3 regions of the Streptomyces sp. NPDC104309 genome follow, and region 2 is predicted to be linked to each of the others. Evidence: riboswitches for the same ligand, from Rfam matches in the RefSeq annotation. Region 2 holds a riboswitch; each other region holds the start of a gene.

Region 1 (5,633 bases), on a different contig from region 2:
GAGAGAGCCGCGGCACCCTTATTCGGGGCCGCGGCTCCACGCATTTCCGGGCGGGGGCGGTCGAAGAGAATTCGGGCAGCCCAAAGAAACCCGAACGGAATTGCCACTCTTTGTATACGGCGTGATCATTAATTCCGGACACCCGGAGTGTTTACGGAATGTTGCGAAGTCCTCACCCGGCCGGCGCGGGAAGCGGCCGGCTGACGGTCCGGCCGGCCGGCGCGGCGCAGCCGGTGCACGGTCGTGGCCCGTTCGGCATGCTGGGTGGCCAGCTTCCTCGCCCGTTCCGCGTCGCCGCGCGCCACCGCGTCCACAATGGCTCCGTGCTCCGCCCAGGAATCCACCGGGCGGGCCGGCTGATCGACCACGTACATCCAGGCGATCTTGTGCCGCAGCTGAGTGAGTGTCGCGATCAGGCTGGAACTGCCCGAGGCCTGCACCAACGTCTCGTGGAACCAGCCGCCCAGTGAGCGCAGGTCCTCCCCCTCGCCCCGCCCGGCCCGCTCCCGACCGAGCCTGACCAGACCGCGCAGCACCTTGAGATGCGCCTCGGTGCGGCGTTGCGCGGCGCGCGCGACACCCAGCGGCTCCAGCAGCGCCCGGACCTCCAGGAGGTCGGCGGCCTCCTGCTCGGTGGGCTCGGCGACACAGGCGCCCGCGTGCCGGCGGGTGACCACGAACCCCTCGGACTCCAGGGTCCGCAACGCTTCCCGCACCGGGACACGGGAGACCCCGTAACGGCGCGCCAGCAACTCCTCGGTGAGCCGGCTGCCGCGTGCGAAGACACCGGAGACGATGTCGTCACGGATTGCCGTGCATACCGAATGCGCCGGAATGCGCATGTCCGAACCTCCGCCTTAATCCCCGCGAAACGCAGCCGACCGACGCCTGTTCTGCGACTCTATTGCAATGCGGCCACATTTCCGATGCCAGGTGGAAATTCATGAATATCTTTTGGCCACAGAACGGTTCGGGGAGCAGGTACCGCGGGCGGGTGCGGAGGCCGGGCACGACGAAGGCCCCGGCGCGACGCCGGGGCCTTCGAAGGGGTGCTGCTGACAGGCCCCGGTCAGACGTTGACGCCGTGGGCGCGCAGGTACGCGACGGGGTCCATGTCAGAGCCGTACGAGGGCGTGGTCCGGGCCTCGAAGTGGAGGTGCGGCCCGGTGGAGTTGCCGGTCGAGCCGGAGAGGCCGATCCGCTGACCGGCACCGACGCTCTGGCCGACAAAGACGCCGATCGAGGAGAGGTGGCCGTACTGCGTGTACGTACCGTCCGTCATCCGGAGCACGATGTTGTTGCCGTACGCACCGCCCCAGCCGGCCTCGACAACTGTTCCTGCACCGACGGCGACGACGGAGCTGCCGGACGCGGCGTGGAAGTCGATGCCCGAGTGACTGCCGGAGGACCAGAGCGAGCCGCTGGACTTGTAGCCGGTGGTGACGTACGAGCCGGCGACCGGGAGCTGGTAGGCGCCCAGACGGGTGCGCTCGGCGGACCGGGCGGCACGCACCTTCTCGGCACGCGCCTCGGCCGCACGCTCCGCCACGGCCTTCGCCTCCGCGGCCTTCTTCTTGGCCTCGGCCTTGCGCCGGGCCTCCGCCTCAGCCTTGGCCGCGACATCGGCCTGACGCTTCTGCTCGTCGGCCTGGGCGGCGACCTGGTCGGCGAGTGCACCCTCGATGGCGATGATCTGGTTCAGACCGGTCTCGCTGACGGAGGGAGTCCCGGCGTCCGCGGCGAGGGCCGGCGAGGCCATGCCGCCGATGACTCCGGTGGTCGCCAGAGCCGCGGTGCCGGCGATCTTCGCGCTCCTGCGGGTCAGTCGGCTCGGGGCGCGATGCTTCCCGGTGGCACGGGTGAAAGCCATGGAGTGGCTGATCCTTTCCTTCCTTCTCGCCTACCGGGTTAGCTGACGGGTTCGGAGCAGGAAGGTCTCCTACGGACGCCCCGGCCTCACCGAGGATCAGGCATCCGATTCACCCCAGGGACTGCGTGGGTCCCCGGCTCCCCAGGCTCGCGCCTGACGGGGACTCGGCGATGACTGTCCGGTACGTCACGGTTGCGGCATACGAGTGGCGGACAGCCCAGCCGACGCTAAGCGGCGCCACTTTCATTCACCAAACGGACAGGCCGTTTTGTAGCGCATCCCACAGGGCAGACAGGCAACCACCCCACCAGAACGGACAAAAGGGAGACCCTGGCGAGATGTGACGCACAAGGACCTCCCTTCTGTTCCGGTATGCACACCTACGGCGAATCGGTGGACCTACCGGTGCGACCGGCACTCAGCCGGTGCGACCTGCTCTGCCGGATGCTCCGCTGCACCGACCCGCACATGGCCAGGAGCCCCGCCGGTGCCCGATCGAACGTGACAGTCAGCCGGCGATCTGTCACACGCGACCGGGCAGCCGGCCAGTCGGCGCCCGCACCCGCGCCGGGTCGGTCGTCCGGCATCCGGCATCCGGCATCCGCGACGGGGTACGACGACGGTCAGCCGGCGACCACCGACACCTCTCCGATGCCCAGCGCGCGGACCGGCTCCTCGATCCGCGCAGCGTCACCGACGAGGACCGTGACGAGCCGGTCTCCCGGGAAGGCGTTGACCACCGCTGCGGTCGCCTCGACCGTGCCGGTCTCCGCGAGCCTGGCGTACAGCTGTGCCTGGTAGTCGTCCGGGAGGTGCTGCTCGACCTGATCGGCGAGAGTGCCCGCGACGGAGGCCGCCGTCTCGAACTTCAGCGGTGCGACGCCCACGAGATTCTGCACGGCCGTCTCGCGCTCTTGATCGGTCAGTCCATCGGCCGCCAGGGTCCGCAGGACCGTCCACAGGTCCTCCAGCGCCGGTCCGGTGGACTCCGTGTCCACCGAGCCGCTGATGGCGAGCATCGCGGCGCCGGTCGCGCCCGAGGCGGAGTCCGGGGCCGACGACCGCAGCACCTGGGCGAAGGCCCGCACGCCGTAGGTGTAGCCCTTCTCCTCGCGCAGCACACGGTCCAGCCGGGAGGTGAGCGTGCCGCCCAGGCAGTACGTGCCCAGCACCTGGGCCGGCCACACGCTGTCGTGCCGGTCGGCGCCGATCCGGCCGATCAGCAGCTGCGTCTGCACCGCGCCGGGACGGTCGACGATCACCACTCGGCCGGTGTCGTCGGCGGTGATCGGCGGGGCCGGACGGGGCTCGGCGGCGTCGCCCGACCAATCGCCGAGGGTGTCGGCGAGCAGGGCGTCGAGATCGATGCCGGTGAGGTCGCCGACGACCACGGCGGTCGCCGTGGACGGCCTGACATGGGCGTCGAAGAAGGCACGCACGGCCGCCGAGTCGATCCGCTCCACCGTCTCCTCGGTGCCCTGGCGCGGGCGCGACATCCGCGCCGTGGCCGGGAAGAGCTCCTTGGAGAGCTGCTTCGCGGCTCGCCGGGCCGGATTGGCCTGCTCGTGCGGGATCTCGTCGAGCCGGTTGCGCACCAGCCGTTCGATCTCGCTGTCGGCGAAGGCGGGCGACCGCAGCGCCTCGGCGACCAGCGCGAGCGCCTTGGCCAGCCGGGAGGCCGGGACCTCCAGGGAGACCCGGACTCCGGGGTGGTCCGCGTGCGCGTCGAGAGTGGCGCCGCAGCGCTCCAGTTCGGCGGCGAACTCCTCGGCGGTGTGCTTGTCGGTGCCCTCGGACAGCGCACGCGACATGATCGTGGCCACGCCGTCGAGGCCCTCGGGCTCCGCGTCCAGAGGGGCGTCGAGGAAGATCTCGACCGCCACGACCTGCTGGCCGGGGCGGTGGCAGCGCAGCACCGTGAGGCCGTTGGGCAGGGCGCCGCGCTCCGGCGCGGGGAAGGCCCAGGGTCGTGCGACACCGGGGGCCGGCTGCGGGTGGTACTGCATCGAAACTCCAGTCGCGGCAGCGTCGGTCACTTGTCCGCCCCTTCGTGCGCGTCGGTGTCATCGGCGTCGGTCTCATCGGTGTCCGCCGCGTCCGCCGGCTCGGCCGTTTCGACCGGCTCGTAGACCAGCACCGCCCGGTTGTCGGGGCGCAGCTGGGCCTTGGCGACGGCCTGGACCTCTTCCGCGGTGACGTCGAGCACACGCTGTACCGCGGTCAGGGCGAGCTGCGGGTCACCGAACAGCACGGCGAACCGGCAGAGTTCGTCGGCGCGGCCCGCGACCGTACCGAGCCGGTCCAGCCACTCCCGCTCCAACTGGGCCTGCGCGCGCTCCATTTCCTCGGGCGTGGGGCCTTCGGCCGCGAACCGGGCCAGCTCCTCGTCGACCGCGGCCTCGATCTGCGGCACCTCGACACCGCCGGACGTCTTGACGTCCAGCCAGCCGAGCGAGGGGGCGCCGGCCAGCCGCAGCAGCCCGAATCCGGCCGCCACGGCCGTACGGTCACGGCGCACCAGACGGTTGTGCAGCCGAGACGACTCGCCGCCGCCGAGCACGGTCAGCGCGAGATCCGCCGCGTCGCACTCACGGGTGCCGTCGTGCGGCAGCCGGTAGGCGGCCATCAGCGCCCGCGCCGGAACCTCCTCGTGCACCTCTTCGCGCAGCTGCTCGCCGATGGTCTCGGGGAGCGTGCCGTCGCGCGGCGGCTGCTTGCCGTCGTGGGACGGGATGGAGCCGAAGTACTTCTCGATCCAGGCCAGCGTCTGCTCGGGATCGATGTCACCGACGACCGAGAGCACCGCGTTGTTGGGCGCGTAGTACGTACGGAAGAAGGCGCGCGCGTCCTCAAGGGTCGCCGCGTCCAGGTCGGCCATCGAGCCGATCGGCGTGTGGTGGTACGGGTGGCCCTCGGGATAGGCCAGGGCCGTCAGCTTCTCGAACGCCGTGCCGTAGGGAACGTTGTCGTAGCGCTGGCGCCGCTCGTTCTTGACGACGTCCCGCTGATTCTCCATGGACTCCTCGTCGAGCGCGGCGAGCAGCGAGCCCATGCGGTCGGCTTCCAGCCAGAGGGCCAGCTCCAGCTGGTGCGTGGGCATCGTCTCGAAGTAGTTGGTGCGCTCGAAGCTGGTGGTCCCGTTGAGCGAACCGCCGGCCCCCTGCACCAGCTCGAAGTGCCCGTTCCCCTTGACCTGGCCGGAGCCCTGGAACATCAGGTGCTCGAAGAGGTGAGCCAGACCGGTGCGTCCCTTGACCTCGTGGCGCGAACCGACGTCGTACCAGAGGCAGACCGCGGCAACCGGGGTCAGATGGTCCTCGGAGAGCACCACGCGCAGGCCGTTGGCCAGACGGTGCTCGGTCGCTGTCAAGCCGCCGGAGCCGACCCGGGCTGTGGCCGTGTGACCCATGGGCATGTACGTCCCTTCGATCGCGATACTGGATTTCCTGCGAGACCTGCCACTGTAAGCAAGCGCACAGACACCTGACGAAGTTCCCATACTGCGGAAGTTCGCGGGAAAGAGGGGCGTGCCCCCCTCCCGACGGGTCGTGAAACCACCCCGGCAGGGGTCCGGAGCGGCTCTTGGGACGGGTCGAGGTCGGCGATGTCAGTGCGGCGGTCCACAATGGTCGACGTCAGAACCTGAGGTTGCCCGAACAGAATCCGTGAAGGAGTCGCAGCAGCGATGGCCCGCCGCAGCACGAAGACCCCGCCGCCGGACGACTTCGAGGAGAAGATCCTCGACATCGACGTCGTCGACGAA
Region 2 (5,633 bases):
CTTCGTCTTGGCCCGCTGGTACTCCTCGTCCGTGATGGCGCCCCGGTCCTTGAGCTCGGCGAGCTTCGCCAGGTCGTCGACGTGCTTGCCCTCCTTGGGGGCGTGCGCCTCGGAGGTGCCGGCGGCGGCCTCCCGTACGTACGCCTTGAAGGACGCCTCCCGCTCCTGCGCCTCCTTGATGTCCCGCTTCCCCATGGATTTGCCGCGCACGATCACGTACACAAGGACGCCCAGGTACGGCAGCAGCAGGGCCACGATCAGCCAGCCCGCCTTGCCCCAGCCGCCGAGGTCGTCGCTGCGGAAGATGTCGGCGATGACCTTGAAGAGCAGGAACAGCCACATGATCCAGAGGAAGAACCAGAGCATGGTCCAGAAGAGATTGAGCAGGGGGTAGTTGTCCACGGCCGGCTCCCCTATCACCGCGAGTCATCGCGCTCGACTGACTGAATGGTAAATCAGTCATATCACCCCATATTCACCCTCGCTCGTTGTCGTTCGAGACCCTGCTCGGGGGCCGGGTGCGGAGTACCGTGGAAGCGTCGAGGGAGGCTCCGGCCTCCAGGAGGCGGGGTCGCCTCGTGGTCATGAAGCGGCTTGAGAAGCGGCGTGAACGGCGTGAGCAGCGACGCGGAGAGCGGCGCGAGCGGCGGTGTGAGCAGGCGCACGCAGGGACGCTCGCGAGGGCGCATGAACAGGGCGGATGAGTCCGCCCGGAGCCCGGTCGGGGCGATCGGCCGTGTCACCGTGCCGATCCCGCCCGGCGGTCCGGGCGAAGTGCTGGTGGCCGTACGGGGCGGGTCGGAGGCCTACACCGCATGGTCGACGACGTCGATCGACAGGGACGTGCGCGTCATTGTCGTCGACTCGGTCTCGGCGCGGGGCGTGATCGTGGAGCGCCTGCCGCCCTGAGCCGGAGCAGGGGAGTACCCACGTCGAGCAGTGAGATACGGCAGGAGTCTTCCGATGTTCTTCTGGCATGTTCCCGCCCCCAACGAGGCGATGCTCATATCCGGTTCCAAGGGGCAGACCCTGGACACCCAGTTCCGGATCGTCACCGGCCACGGCAGTTTCGTGCTCCCGGTCAAACAGAAGGCGCGCATGCTCTCCCTGGCGCTGCGCGAGGCGGAGATCACCGAGGACTGTGTGACCCAGCAGGGCATCCGCCTCAACGTCCGGGCCGTCGCGGTCTTCAAGGTCGGCGACGACGCCGTGTCCATCGCCAACGCGGCACGCCGATTCCTGACGGAGCAGGAGCAGATGGAGGAGCTCGTCGGCCGGATCTTCGCCGGACACCTGCGCTCCATCGTCGGCGGACTGACCGTGGAGCAGATCATCCGCGAGCGCAACCGCGTCTCGCAGGAGGTCATCGCGGGCAGCCACGGCGAGATGGAGAAGCTCGGCATCGTGGTGGACGCCCTCCAGATCCAGGAGATCGACGACGCCACCGGCTACATCAAGAACCTCGCCGCCCCGCACGCCGCCGCGGTCGCCAGCCAGGCCCGGATCGCCGAGGCCAAGGCCGACCAGGAAGCCAGTCAGCGCGAGCAGCAGGCCGCCGCGCTCAAGGCGGAGTACGAACGCGACACCGCGATCAAGCGGGCGGGCTTCCTCGCCGAGACCGAGCAGTACAACGCCCGCGCCGCGCAGGCCGGGCCGCTCGCGCAGGCCCAGGCCTCGCACGAGGTCATCGAGGAGCAGACCGCGCTGGCCGAACGGCAGGCCGCGCTCGCCGCGCAACGGCTCGAAGCGGAGGTCCGACGTCCGGCGGATGCCGAGGCGTACCGTCAGCGCACCCTCGCGGAAGCGGCCCGTGACCGGGCGAAGTTCGAGGCCGACGGCAACGCGTACACCGAACGGACCATCGCCCAGGCCCAGGCCGACGCCAACACCGTGCGCGCCACCTCGCTGCGCGACGGCAACCAGGAACTCATCGCGGCCAACCGCGTCGTGGAGAACCTGCCGGCGCTGGCCGACGCGGCGGCGCGTGGCATGTCGGGGGCCGACCTCACCGTTCTCAACGGCACCAACGGTGTCAACGAGATGGCTGCGGGCGTGGTCGGCCAGGGGCTGGCGATCCTCCATTCGCTGCAGCGCGGCGCGAGCCCGATGAAGTCACCGGCGGTCGAGGGGAAGGCCGCTCCCCGTATCGCCGAGACGAACTGATCTCCGTATCACCGGGACGAACTGATCTTTGGGGTCGGATCGGAGGGGCGGGACGCGGGAGATTCCCCATGTGGTCATGAGCGCGCCGGACATGCAGTAGAGTTGTGTTCATCGACGCGGGGTGGAGCAGCTCGGTAGCTCGCTGGGCTCATAACCCAGAGGTCGCAGGTTCAAATCCTGTCCCCGCTACTGAAGATTCAGGCCCGGCACGCATGCAGCGTGCCGGGCCTGAATCATTTCCCCACGTGGTTGTCCGGGGCGCCGTCCACGTCACCGTCCGGGGCGCCGCCGGTTCCCGGTCAGCGGTCTCCGGGCCGGGTGCGTGTGAGCTGGACCACGCGCTTACCCCCATTGGTCGATGAGGAGTCGCCGCGCGACTTCGCTCAGGTGAGCCTGGGGTGGGGCGCGGTACCGTCCGCAGCCGTGCGCGTACCGGGCAGGAGACCACAGGTGTGGAAGCGGCTGAAGCGGCGCGGCAGACATACCAGGGGCGGTGTCCGTACCCGGCGGTTCGTCCGCGCGCTGCCCGCCCTGATGATCCTCGGCGGGCTGGCGTTCGACGCCCTCACCCCGCCGACCTTCACCGCCATTCCGCTGTTCGTGGCCGCGCCGCTGATCGCCGCGCCGTTCTTCTCGCTGCCCAGCACCATCCTCACCGCCGTCGCCTCGATCCTGGCCATCGTCGCGCTGCGGCTGTACAGCAACACGCTGCCGCAGGTCGTGCCGTTGATCGAGCTGCTCACCCTGGCCACCGTGTCGGTCCTCGCGGTCGTCATCAACGGGGTCGTGCGGCGCGGCAACGAGCAGCTGGCCTCCGCGCGGGTCATCGCGGAGACCGCCATGCGGGCGGTGCTGCCCAAACCGTCCGACCGGATCGGCGGGCTGCATGTGGCGGCGCGGTACGAGGCGGCGCAGGCGGACGAGTTCGTCGGCGGCGACCTGTTCGCCGTGGCGGACACCCCGCACGGGGTGCGGCTGGTGGTCGGGGACGTACGGGGGAAGGGGCTCGACGCCGTGGAGTCGGTGGCGGTGATCATCGGCGCGTTCCGGGAGGCGGCCGAGCAGGAGCGTTCGCTGGAGGGCGTGGCACAGCGGCTGGAGCGGGCGCTGGCGCGAGAGGGAACGGGGCGGGGCGGGCTGGACGCGGTCGAGGGCTTCATCACCGCCGTACTGGCCGAGATCCCGTCCGGGCTGTCGCGGGTACGGATCGTCAACCGCGGCCACCCCGAGCCGATCCTGCTGCATCCGGACGGGGCGCTGGATGTGCTGGGACCGTCGGTGCCCGCGCTGCCGCTCGGGATGGATCTGGGGGTGTGGCCCGACCGGGCGGACGAATGGGATCTGCCGGCGGGGACGACCCTGCTCCTCTACACCGATGGTCTCTCCGAAGCGCGGAACGCCGACGGGGTCTTCTACGATCCGGCTGCGCGGCTGCGCGGGCGGATCTTTCCGGGGCCCGAGGAACTGCTGTCCGCCCTGACCGACGACGTACGGCGGCACACGGGCGGCGAGACGACCGACGACATGGCACTGCTCGCGGTCGTACGTCCCGCGGAGGGGCAGCCGCACCGGCGCAGGACCGTGAAGATCGTGGGTCTGGACACGATGTGACGGATGGGGCGGGTGCGTGGTGCGGACCCGGCGGAGCCTCGGGTACGGCGTGCCACCGTCCGTAACCGAAGCGCGTCGCTCCGCATAACATTTGACGCAACGTCAGAATCCGGGTAATGACTGAGGGTCGATCAACTCATCCGATTCCACCCGGGTATGTCCCGTAAAGTCCAGGCCAAAGCCGTGAACGATCAGTGGGAACAGCTTGGAATCGGGCCCGGGTGTCTATTAACGTTCGATAACGCAGCGCGGTCGTCCCAGCCGTCGTCAGTGGCGGCACCGTGCGCGAGCGCCGAATTCCGCAAGGGAACCGGGGAACCACCTACATGGGGTGAATCGGACACCTGTGTCTCGTGAGAGGCAGAGGCGCCCGTAGGAGACCTTCCTGCTCCGAACCCGTCAGCTAACCCGGTAGGCGAGAAGGAAGGAAAGGAGTGCGCCCCCGTGGCGTCCAACAAGCCTGCCCCCGAGGCCCCCGCGCGGTTCACCTCAGACTTCGGCCCGGGTGTCGACTTCGGCTCCGGTTCCGGTTCTGACCACGGCTACGGCTCCGGTCACGGCCCGGGTTTCGCCTCCCACACCGGACTGGGCCCCGACACCGGCTACGGCCCCGGTTTCGCGTCCAACGCCGGTTTCGTCTCCGACGCCGGTTACGGAACCGCCGGGACGGGAACGGCGTTCGGCACCGGCTACGGCACCGAGCCGGGCGGCGACTTCGCCGGTGGGTCCGGTGAGTTCGGATCCGGTGAGGCCGGTGGCTCCGGCGACTCGGCGGAGCTCCGCGGGGAATTCCGCGCCGACGGCGACGGTGAGCCCGAACGAAGCCGGGACGAGTGGAACCCCACCGAGGAGTCCGTCCGCCCCGTGCGCGGCAAGCACCGCGTCGCCAAGCAGCGCAACGGACTTGCCCGTAGCTCCACCGTGCTCGGGGTCGGCGTCATCGCGGCAGTCGGTGCGGGCGGCATGGCCACCGCGCAGAGCAAGCCTGCGGTCTCCATCTCCCTTCCCGATTCCATCGCGGACAACCTGCCCGACGCCAAGTCCCTTCCCGGCGTGGGTTCCCTGTTCTCCGGCGAGTCCGAAGCCGACAAGGCAGAGGCCGTCGCCGCGTCGGCGCCGCTCACCACCGCCGGCATCACCACCACCGAGGCCCAGCAGGGCACGACGGACGCGGGCGAGGCGCTCCGCGCCCGTATCCTCCAGCAGGCCGAGCAGCAGCAGGATGCCGCCGACGCCGAGGCCAGGGCCGCCCAGGAGAAGGCGGCCGCGGAGAAGGCCGCCGCCGAGGCCAAGAAGCAGCAGGACGCGGCCGAGGCCAAGGTCGCCGCCGAGAAGAAGAAGGCGGAGGAAGAGGCCAAGAAGAAGGCGGAGGCCCTGCGGCTCGCCAAGCTCGCCGCCAGCTACGCCATCCCGACCACCTCGTACACGATCACCTCGACCTTCGGCGAGGCCGGCTCGATGTGGTCCTCCGGCTACCACACGGGCCTCGACTTCGCGGCGCCGACGGGTACCCCGATCAAGGCCATACACGGCGGCACCATCAAGTCGGCCGGCTGGTCCGGTTCGTACGGCTACCGCACGGTGCTGGAGCTCGAAGACGGTACGGAGCTGTGGTTCTGCCACCAGTCCTCGATCGGTGTCACCGTCGGCCAGAAGGTCACCACCGGTGAGACCATCGGCCGGGTCGGCGCGACCGGCAACGTGACGGGCCCGCACCTCCACCTGGAGGTCCACACCCCGGCCGGTACGGGTATCGACCCGATGACCTGGCTGCGAGACAAGGGCCTCAACCCCTGATCGGCCGGCCGCCTCGCGGCCCGCGTGATCCGAGCCGGTTCGCCGGCCGCTGAACCCCGGCA
Region 3 (5,633 bases), on a different contig from region 2:
GGGGGCCGCGGATCTCCCTTGCCGCGGCCGAGGCCCTGGCCGCGGCGCCGGAACCGTCGCCCAGGGGATTCGAGTCCCGGCTCGACGGCCATGAGGAGTACCCCGTGGAAGGCGGCCCGCGGTTCGTCCGCCCGGCCCTCTCGGTACGCACCCCCGAGGTCCGCGGCACGGAGTGGGCCTTCGCCGACGCCGTGGTGGACGGGGCCGAGCTCCGTATCGGCTTCACCGACTCCGTGCACCGGCTCGCCCTCACCCTGCACTACCGGATGCGGAACGACTCCGATGTGATCGAGCGCTGGGCCACCGTCACCCATGCAGGCCCCGACGGCCCGCCGCTGGAACTGCTGCGCGCCGACGCCGCCGCCTGGGCGCTGCCCGCCCGCGACGGCTGGCGGCTGAGCCGGCTGCACGGCCGCTGGGCGGCGGAGTCCCGGCTCGCACGGGCGGAGCTGTCGTACGGCGAAAGCGTCATCTCCAGCAGGCGCGGCCATACGGGCCACCAGTACCTGCCGTGGGTCGCCCTCGATGCCGACGGTGCGGCGACCGAGGAGAGCGGGGAGGTGTACGGCTGTGCGCTCGGCTGGTCCGGGTCGTGGCGGATCTCCGTACAGCGGCTCCCCGACGGGCTCGTGCAGATCACCGGTGGCGCCGGCCACGACGACTCCGGGCTGCTGCTGCTCGGACCGGGGGAGTCCTACGTCACACCCGTCTTCGCCGGGCTGTGGAGCGCGGAGGGGTTCGGCGGGGCGAGCCGGGCCTGGCACGTCTGGCAGCTGGCCCATGTGATTCCGGACGCGCAGAGCCTGCGGCCGGTGCTCTACAACTCCTGGGAGGCGACCGGCTTCGACATCACGCAGGGGCAGCAGCGCGCCCTCGCCGAGCGGGCCGCGGCGATGGGGGTCGAGCTGTTCGTCGTGGACGACGCGTGGTTCGGGCGGCGCACGAGCGACCGGGCGGGGCTCGGGGACTGGACGCCGAATCCGGACCGCTTCCCCGGCGGGCTGAAGCCGCTCGCCGACGAAGTGCACGGTCTCGGCATGCAGTTCGGCATCTGGGTCGAGCCGGAAATGGTCAATGCCGACAGCGATCTCTATTGCGCACACCCGGACTGGGTGCAGCACTTCCCCGGTCGGGCGCGCACCGAGTTCCGTAATCAGCTGGTGCTCAATCTGGCCCGCGCCGATGTGCGGGACCATCTCTACGAGCAATTGGACACGTTGCTCTCCAGTGCGCCCGTCGACTATGTGAAATGGGACTTCAACCGCTCTTTCACCGATGCGGGCTGGCCGGGCGAGAAGTATCCGCAGAAGCTCTGGGTCGAGCATGTGCACGCCCTGTACGCGCTGATCGATCGGCTACGGGCCGCGCACCCCTCGGTCGCCTTCGAGTCCTGCTCGGGCGGCGGCGGCCGGGTCGATCTGGGGATTCTGTCCCGCACGGACCAGGTGTGGACCTCCGACAACACCGACCCGCTCGACCGCCTCGCCATCCAGGAGGGCTTCGGTCAGATCCATCCGGCCCGGGTGATGGCCGCCTGGGTCACCGACAGCCCGAACGTCCAGCTCAACAACCGGGTCAGCTCGCTGCGCTTCCGCTTCGTGAGCGCGATGGCCGGTGTGCTCGGGGTCGGCGGGGACCTCACCGAATGGAGTGCGGGGGAACTGGCCGAGGCGCGGGGCTGGGTGGACCTCTACAAGGAGATCCGGTCCGTGGTGCAGCACGGCGCCCTGTACCGGCTGCGCGCCCCGCGCGGCGGACTCAGCGCGGTCCAGTACATCCACGGGGAGGAGGCCGTGGTCCTGATGTGGCTGGAGGCACAGAGGTACGGGGAGCGGCCCCCGGCCCTCAGGCTGCGCGGGCTCGACCCCGCGGCGACGTACGCCTGCCTGGACACGGGGGTGGTGCACCACGGTTCGGTGCTGCTGCACCAGGGGCTGCACACCGGGCTTCAGGGGGATCTGGACGCGAGGGTGCTGAGGCTCCGGCGCGAGCGATGAACATGGGTGTCCGTAATGAGCCGATTTAGCACTAACGGGCTCTGTTTGTCAGGGAGATGGTCGCCTTCTCGTGAGCGGGATCATATCCGTGACGGTGCGTGCTGACGGAGCGGTCGGGCAGTCCGTGCGCGGCGCGGAAATTCAAGATCCTTAATCCACGGAGTGTGACCGGAATTCCGCGCTGAATTCCTGGCGCGGATTCCGGTACGGAGCCGGAGGCTTGTTCTCGCTGTCCCGACTCGCTTACGGTCACCGTCAATCCGGTCGGACCGCCTAATCCTGCCGCCGCCCGGAATTCGCACCCACTCATCGTGTGGCAGGAGCGGGGGAACCAGGTAGGCCGCCGATCGGAGAAATCCGGCCGGCTCGGGGTGAAGCCGCGCTCAGCGCGGCCGGGCATCTCCAGCCCGAACCCGACAGCTCACCTCGTAGGCGCCGGAGAGGAAACACCCCATGCCCATATCGGGTAAGCATCGCCGTACGAAGTCCAGCACCATCGCCCGTGGTGTCGCCGCCGCAGGCGCCGGTGGCGCCGTCATCGCGCTGCCGCTGCTCGGCGCCACCGGTGCCCACGCCGCGGAGCAGGCCGCCCCGGCCGCCGTCACGCAGTCCGCCTCCGTCGTCGCCGCGCACGCCGCCCCGGCCCAGCCGGTCGCACAGAAGCAGGCCGCCACCACGACCTACTCCGTCGTCTCCGGCGACTACCTGTCGAAGATCGCCGCCGAGCACAAGATCGAGGGCGGCTGGCAGAAGCTGTACCAGGACAACCGCGAGGTCGTCGGCGAGAACCCCGGTCTGATCTTCCCGGGCATGAAGCTGACGCTCGGTGGCAAGGCGTCGGCCGACGCCGCGTCCACCGGCGTCGGCACGGGCGCGGCCCTCCCCTCGAAGGCCCCCTCGGTCGTGGAGAAGTCCGCGCCGGCCAAGTCCGCCCCGGCCAAGGTTTCGACGGTCACGGAGTCCAAGACCTCCGCCCCGGCCGCCCGGAGCAGCAGCTCCGGCTACGCCCACCCGGTCCCGGGCAACCACACCACCGGTTACCGCGCCTCCGGCTCCAACTGGTCCAGCGGCAGCCACACCGGGATCGACTTCCCCGTCTTCACCGGCACCAGCGTGAAGGCCATCACCTCCGGCACCGTCGTCACCGCCGGCTGGGGTGGCGCGTACGGCAACCAGGTCGTCATCAAGCACGCCGACGGCCACTACTCGCAGTACGGCCACCTGTCCTCGATCTCCGTCTCGGCGGGCCAGTCCGTGAGCACCGGTCAGCAGATCGGCCTCTCGGGCGCCACCGGCAACGCCACCGGACCGCACCTGCACTTCGAGGTCCGCACGGGCCCGGCGTACGGTTCGGACATCGACCCGATCGCCTTCCTGGCGTCGCACGGCATCTACGTCTGAGCCGAACTGCCGGGCAGTTGAACGACAAGGCATGACCCGAGCCACACAGAAGGGGCGGTGCGCGGTGGCGCACCGCCCCTTCTGCTTATTCCCCCTTTACCAAAACCTGACCGGGTGGTCTATCTCACCACCCGTCAACCCCTTATTACGGTCGCGTAGGTCACATTCGACGGTGCAGGATAAGCGTTTGTGGCAGACGATTCGAGAAGAAATCAACGTGGCGTCATCAACCGACATGGTGTCATCGGGTCGTACGCGGCGATTGGCGACAGCTTCACCGAGGGAGTCGGCGACCCCGGCCCGGACGGGACCTTCGTCGGCTGGGCGGACCGGTTCGCGGTACTTCTCGCGGACCAGCTCCCGGACCCCGATACGGCGACGGGCACCGAAGGCTCCGCGCACGGGAATTTCAGGTACGCCAATCTCGCCGTACGTGGACGACTCCTGGACCAGATCGTCGAGGAGCAGGTGCCGCGCGCCAAGGAGCTCGCACCCGACCTGGTGAGCTTCTGCGCGGGCGGCAACGACATCATCAGGCCCGGCACCGACCCCGACGACGTTGCCGAGCGTTTCGAGCGCGCGGTCGCGGAGCTGACCGAATCGGTCGGCACCGTCCTGGTCACCACCGGCTTCGACACCCGTGGCGTCCCCGTGCTGCGCCACCTGCGCGGCAAGATCGCCACGTACACCGCCCATGTGCGGTCCATCGCCGACCGCTACGACTGCCCGGTCCTCGACCTGTGGTCGCTGCGGTCCGTTCAGGACAGACGCGCCTGGGACGACGACCGGCTGCATCTGTCGCCCGAGGGACACACCAGGGTCGCGCTGCGAGCCGCCCAGGTACTCGGCCTCGACGTGCCGGCCGACCCCGACCAGGAATGGCCGCCGCAGGCACAGCGCGGCACGCTCGAAGTCCGGCGCGACGACATCCACTGGGCGCGCGAGTACCTGGTGCCGTGGATCGGCCGTCGGCTGCGCGGCGAATCCTCCGGAGATCACGCCGAGGCGAAGCGGCCGGACCTCCTGCCGCTCTGAGGGCTGTCCGGCCGTGAGCCGCCCGACGGGGCTTCAGGGGCGTCCGCCACCGCAGTGCCCTCGCCCGCCGGACGGTCCTGAGATTCAGGACCGTCCGGCGAGGGACGACAACGGGGATGCCGGGATCCGCTCCAGCACTCCGCCCGCGAAGACGTCGTACAGCGGCAGCGTCTCCAGATGCACATAGCCGATGTGGCAGTCGCAGACGGCCAGTGGACAGGCCCGTGGGCCGAGCGAGCGGCGATAGCTCCCGTCGTAGAGGTTGCCCAGCTCCGCCGGGACGAAATGGCAGCGGCGCACCGTGCCGTCACCGTCCACCGAGATGACCGACTCGCCCGTCCGGCAGGGCAGCCCGGCCGACCGGTGCGGATGCCTGCTGTACGGGAAGAGCGGGTCGAGGGCCGTCCAGCGGTCCGCCTCCTCGTCGGTGTAGCTGTGCCCCTCGGCGGCGTTCACCCAGAGATAGACCTCGTCCGGCAGCGCGGCCCGCAGCCGCCGCGCCTCGTCGAGATGGTCGTCGAGACCGACGACGCCGACGCTGTGGCGGATGCCGAGCGCGGTCAGTTCCCGGCACTTGGCCAGGAAGCGCTCGTACGGCGTCTGCCCCGGGTGGTACGTGCACCAGAGCGCGATCTTCTCGCGACCGGCGTCACCCGCCTCGGTCAGCCACCCCGTACGGCCGCTGAGGTTGGTCTGGATCGCGACCCGGCCGATGTGCGGCAGTTGTGCCAGCTCCACCAGCGCACGGCGGTACCAGGAGCGGACCAGACCCTCGCCCCACGGGGTGAACAGGACCGAGAGCCGGTCGCCGGTCTGCGCGGCGGCCCACGCGGTGAACCGCTCCAGCGCGGCGCGGTCGGCACGCAGTTGCTCCCGGCTGTCCCGCCGCTTGGCGAACGGGCAGTACGGGCAGTCGTAGTCGCAGGACGCGAGCGGACCGCGATAGAGGATGGTCAGGTCCATGCGCGCGCTCACTTCAGTTCGTACGCGGCCATCGCGGCCCGTACGCCGGGGGAGAAGAGCTCCGGGCCCAGTGCGTCGGAGTGGGCCAGGCCTTCGGGGGAGAGCCGCAGCAGGCCGGACGCCCCGGCCGTCGTGTCGAGCCAGCCACGCGCTTCGAACCGGGCCAGTTCGGTGCGGAAGTCGTCGGCCGGGGAGCTGCCGAACCGCTCCCGGTAGTCGGCCGAACGCAGCCCTTCT

What was found. Region 2 has a riboswitch for cyclic di-AMP ahead of ACZ68L_RS41730 (M23 family metallopeptidase). Riboswitches for the same ligand answer to the same signal wherever they lie in the genome.
Region 1: it holds a riboswitch for cyclic di-AMP, as region 2 does, so the genes downstream of both, ACZ68L_RS24500 (M23 family metallopeptidase) here and ACZ68L_RS41730 (M23 family metallopeptidase) in region 2, are expected to answer to the same signal.
Region 3: it holds a riboswitch for cyclic di-AMP, as region 2 does, so the genes downstream of both, ACZ68L_RS35085 (M23 family metallopeptidase) here and ACZ68L_RS41730 (M23 family metallopeptidase) in region 2, are expected to answer to the same signal.

Annotation. Positions count from the first base shown of each region.
Region 1 covers NZ_JBVJMV010000017.1:52,733-58,365, forward strand. Annotated here, with positions in the region: gene ACZ68L_RS24495 (GntR family transcriptional regulator) at 129-842, opposite strand; gene ACZ68L_RS24500 (M23 family metallopeptidase) at 1,070-1,870, opposite strand; cyclic di-AMP (ydaO/yuaA leader) riboswitch at 1,884-2,050, opposite strand; gene ACZ68L_RS24505 (M16 family metallopeptidase) at 2,494-3,876, opposite strand; gene ACZ68L_RS24510 (M16 family metallopeptidase) at 3,903-5,285, opposite strand; gene ACZ68L_RS24515 (DNA gyrase/topoisomerase IV subunit A) at 5,556-5,633, shown strand, end outside.
Region 2 covers NZ_JBVJMV010000059.1:21,729-27,361, reverse strand. Annotated here, with positions in the region: gene ACZ68L_RS41755 (SHOCT domain-containing protein) at 1-402, opposite strand, end outside; gene ACZ68L_RS41750 (hypothetical protein) at 688-909, shown strand; gene ACZ68L_RS41745 (SPFH domain-containing protein) at 964-2,163, shown strand; tRNA gene ACZ68L_RS41740 (tRNA-Met) at 2,279-2,352, shown strand; gene ACZ68L_RS41735 (PP2C family protein-serine/threonine phosphatase) at 2,614-3,774, shown strand; cyclic di-AMP (ydaO/yuaA leader) riboswitch at 4,055-4,207, shown strand; gene ACZ68L_RS41730 (M23 family metallopeptidase) at 4,360-5,571, shown strand.
Region 3 covers NZ_JBVJMV010000035.1:71,591-77,223, reverse strand. Annotated here, with positions in the region: gene ACZ68L_RS35090 (alpha-galactosidase) at 1-1,997, shown strand, start outside; cyclic di-AMP (ydaO/yuaA leader) riboswitch at 2,287-2,447, shown strand; gene ACZ68L_RS35085 (M23 family metallopeptidase) at 2,451-3,398, shown strand; gene ACZ68L_RS35080 (SGNH/GDSL hydrolase family protein) at 3,588-4,433, shown strand; gene ACZ68L_RS35075 (STM4011 family radical SAM protein) at 4,518-5,396, opposite strand; gene ACZ68L_RS35070 (STM4012 family radical SAM protein) at 5,405-5,633, opposite strand, start outside.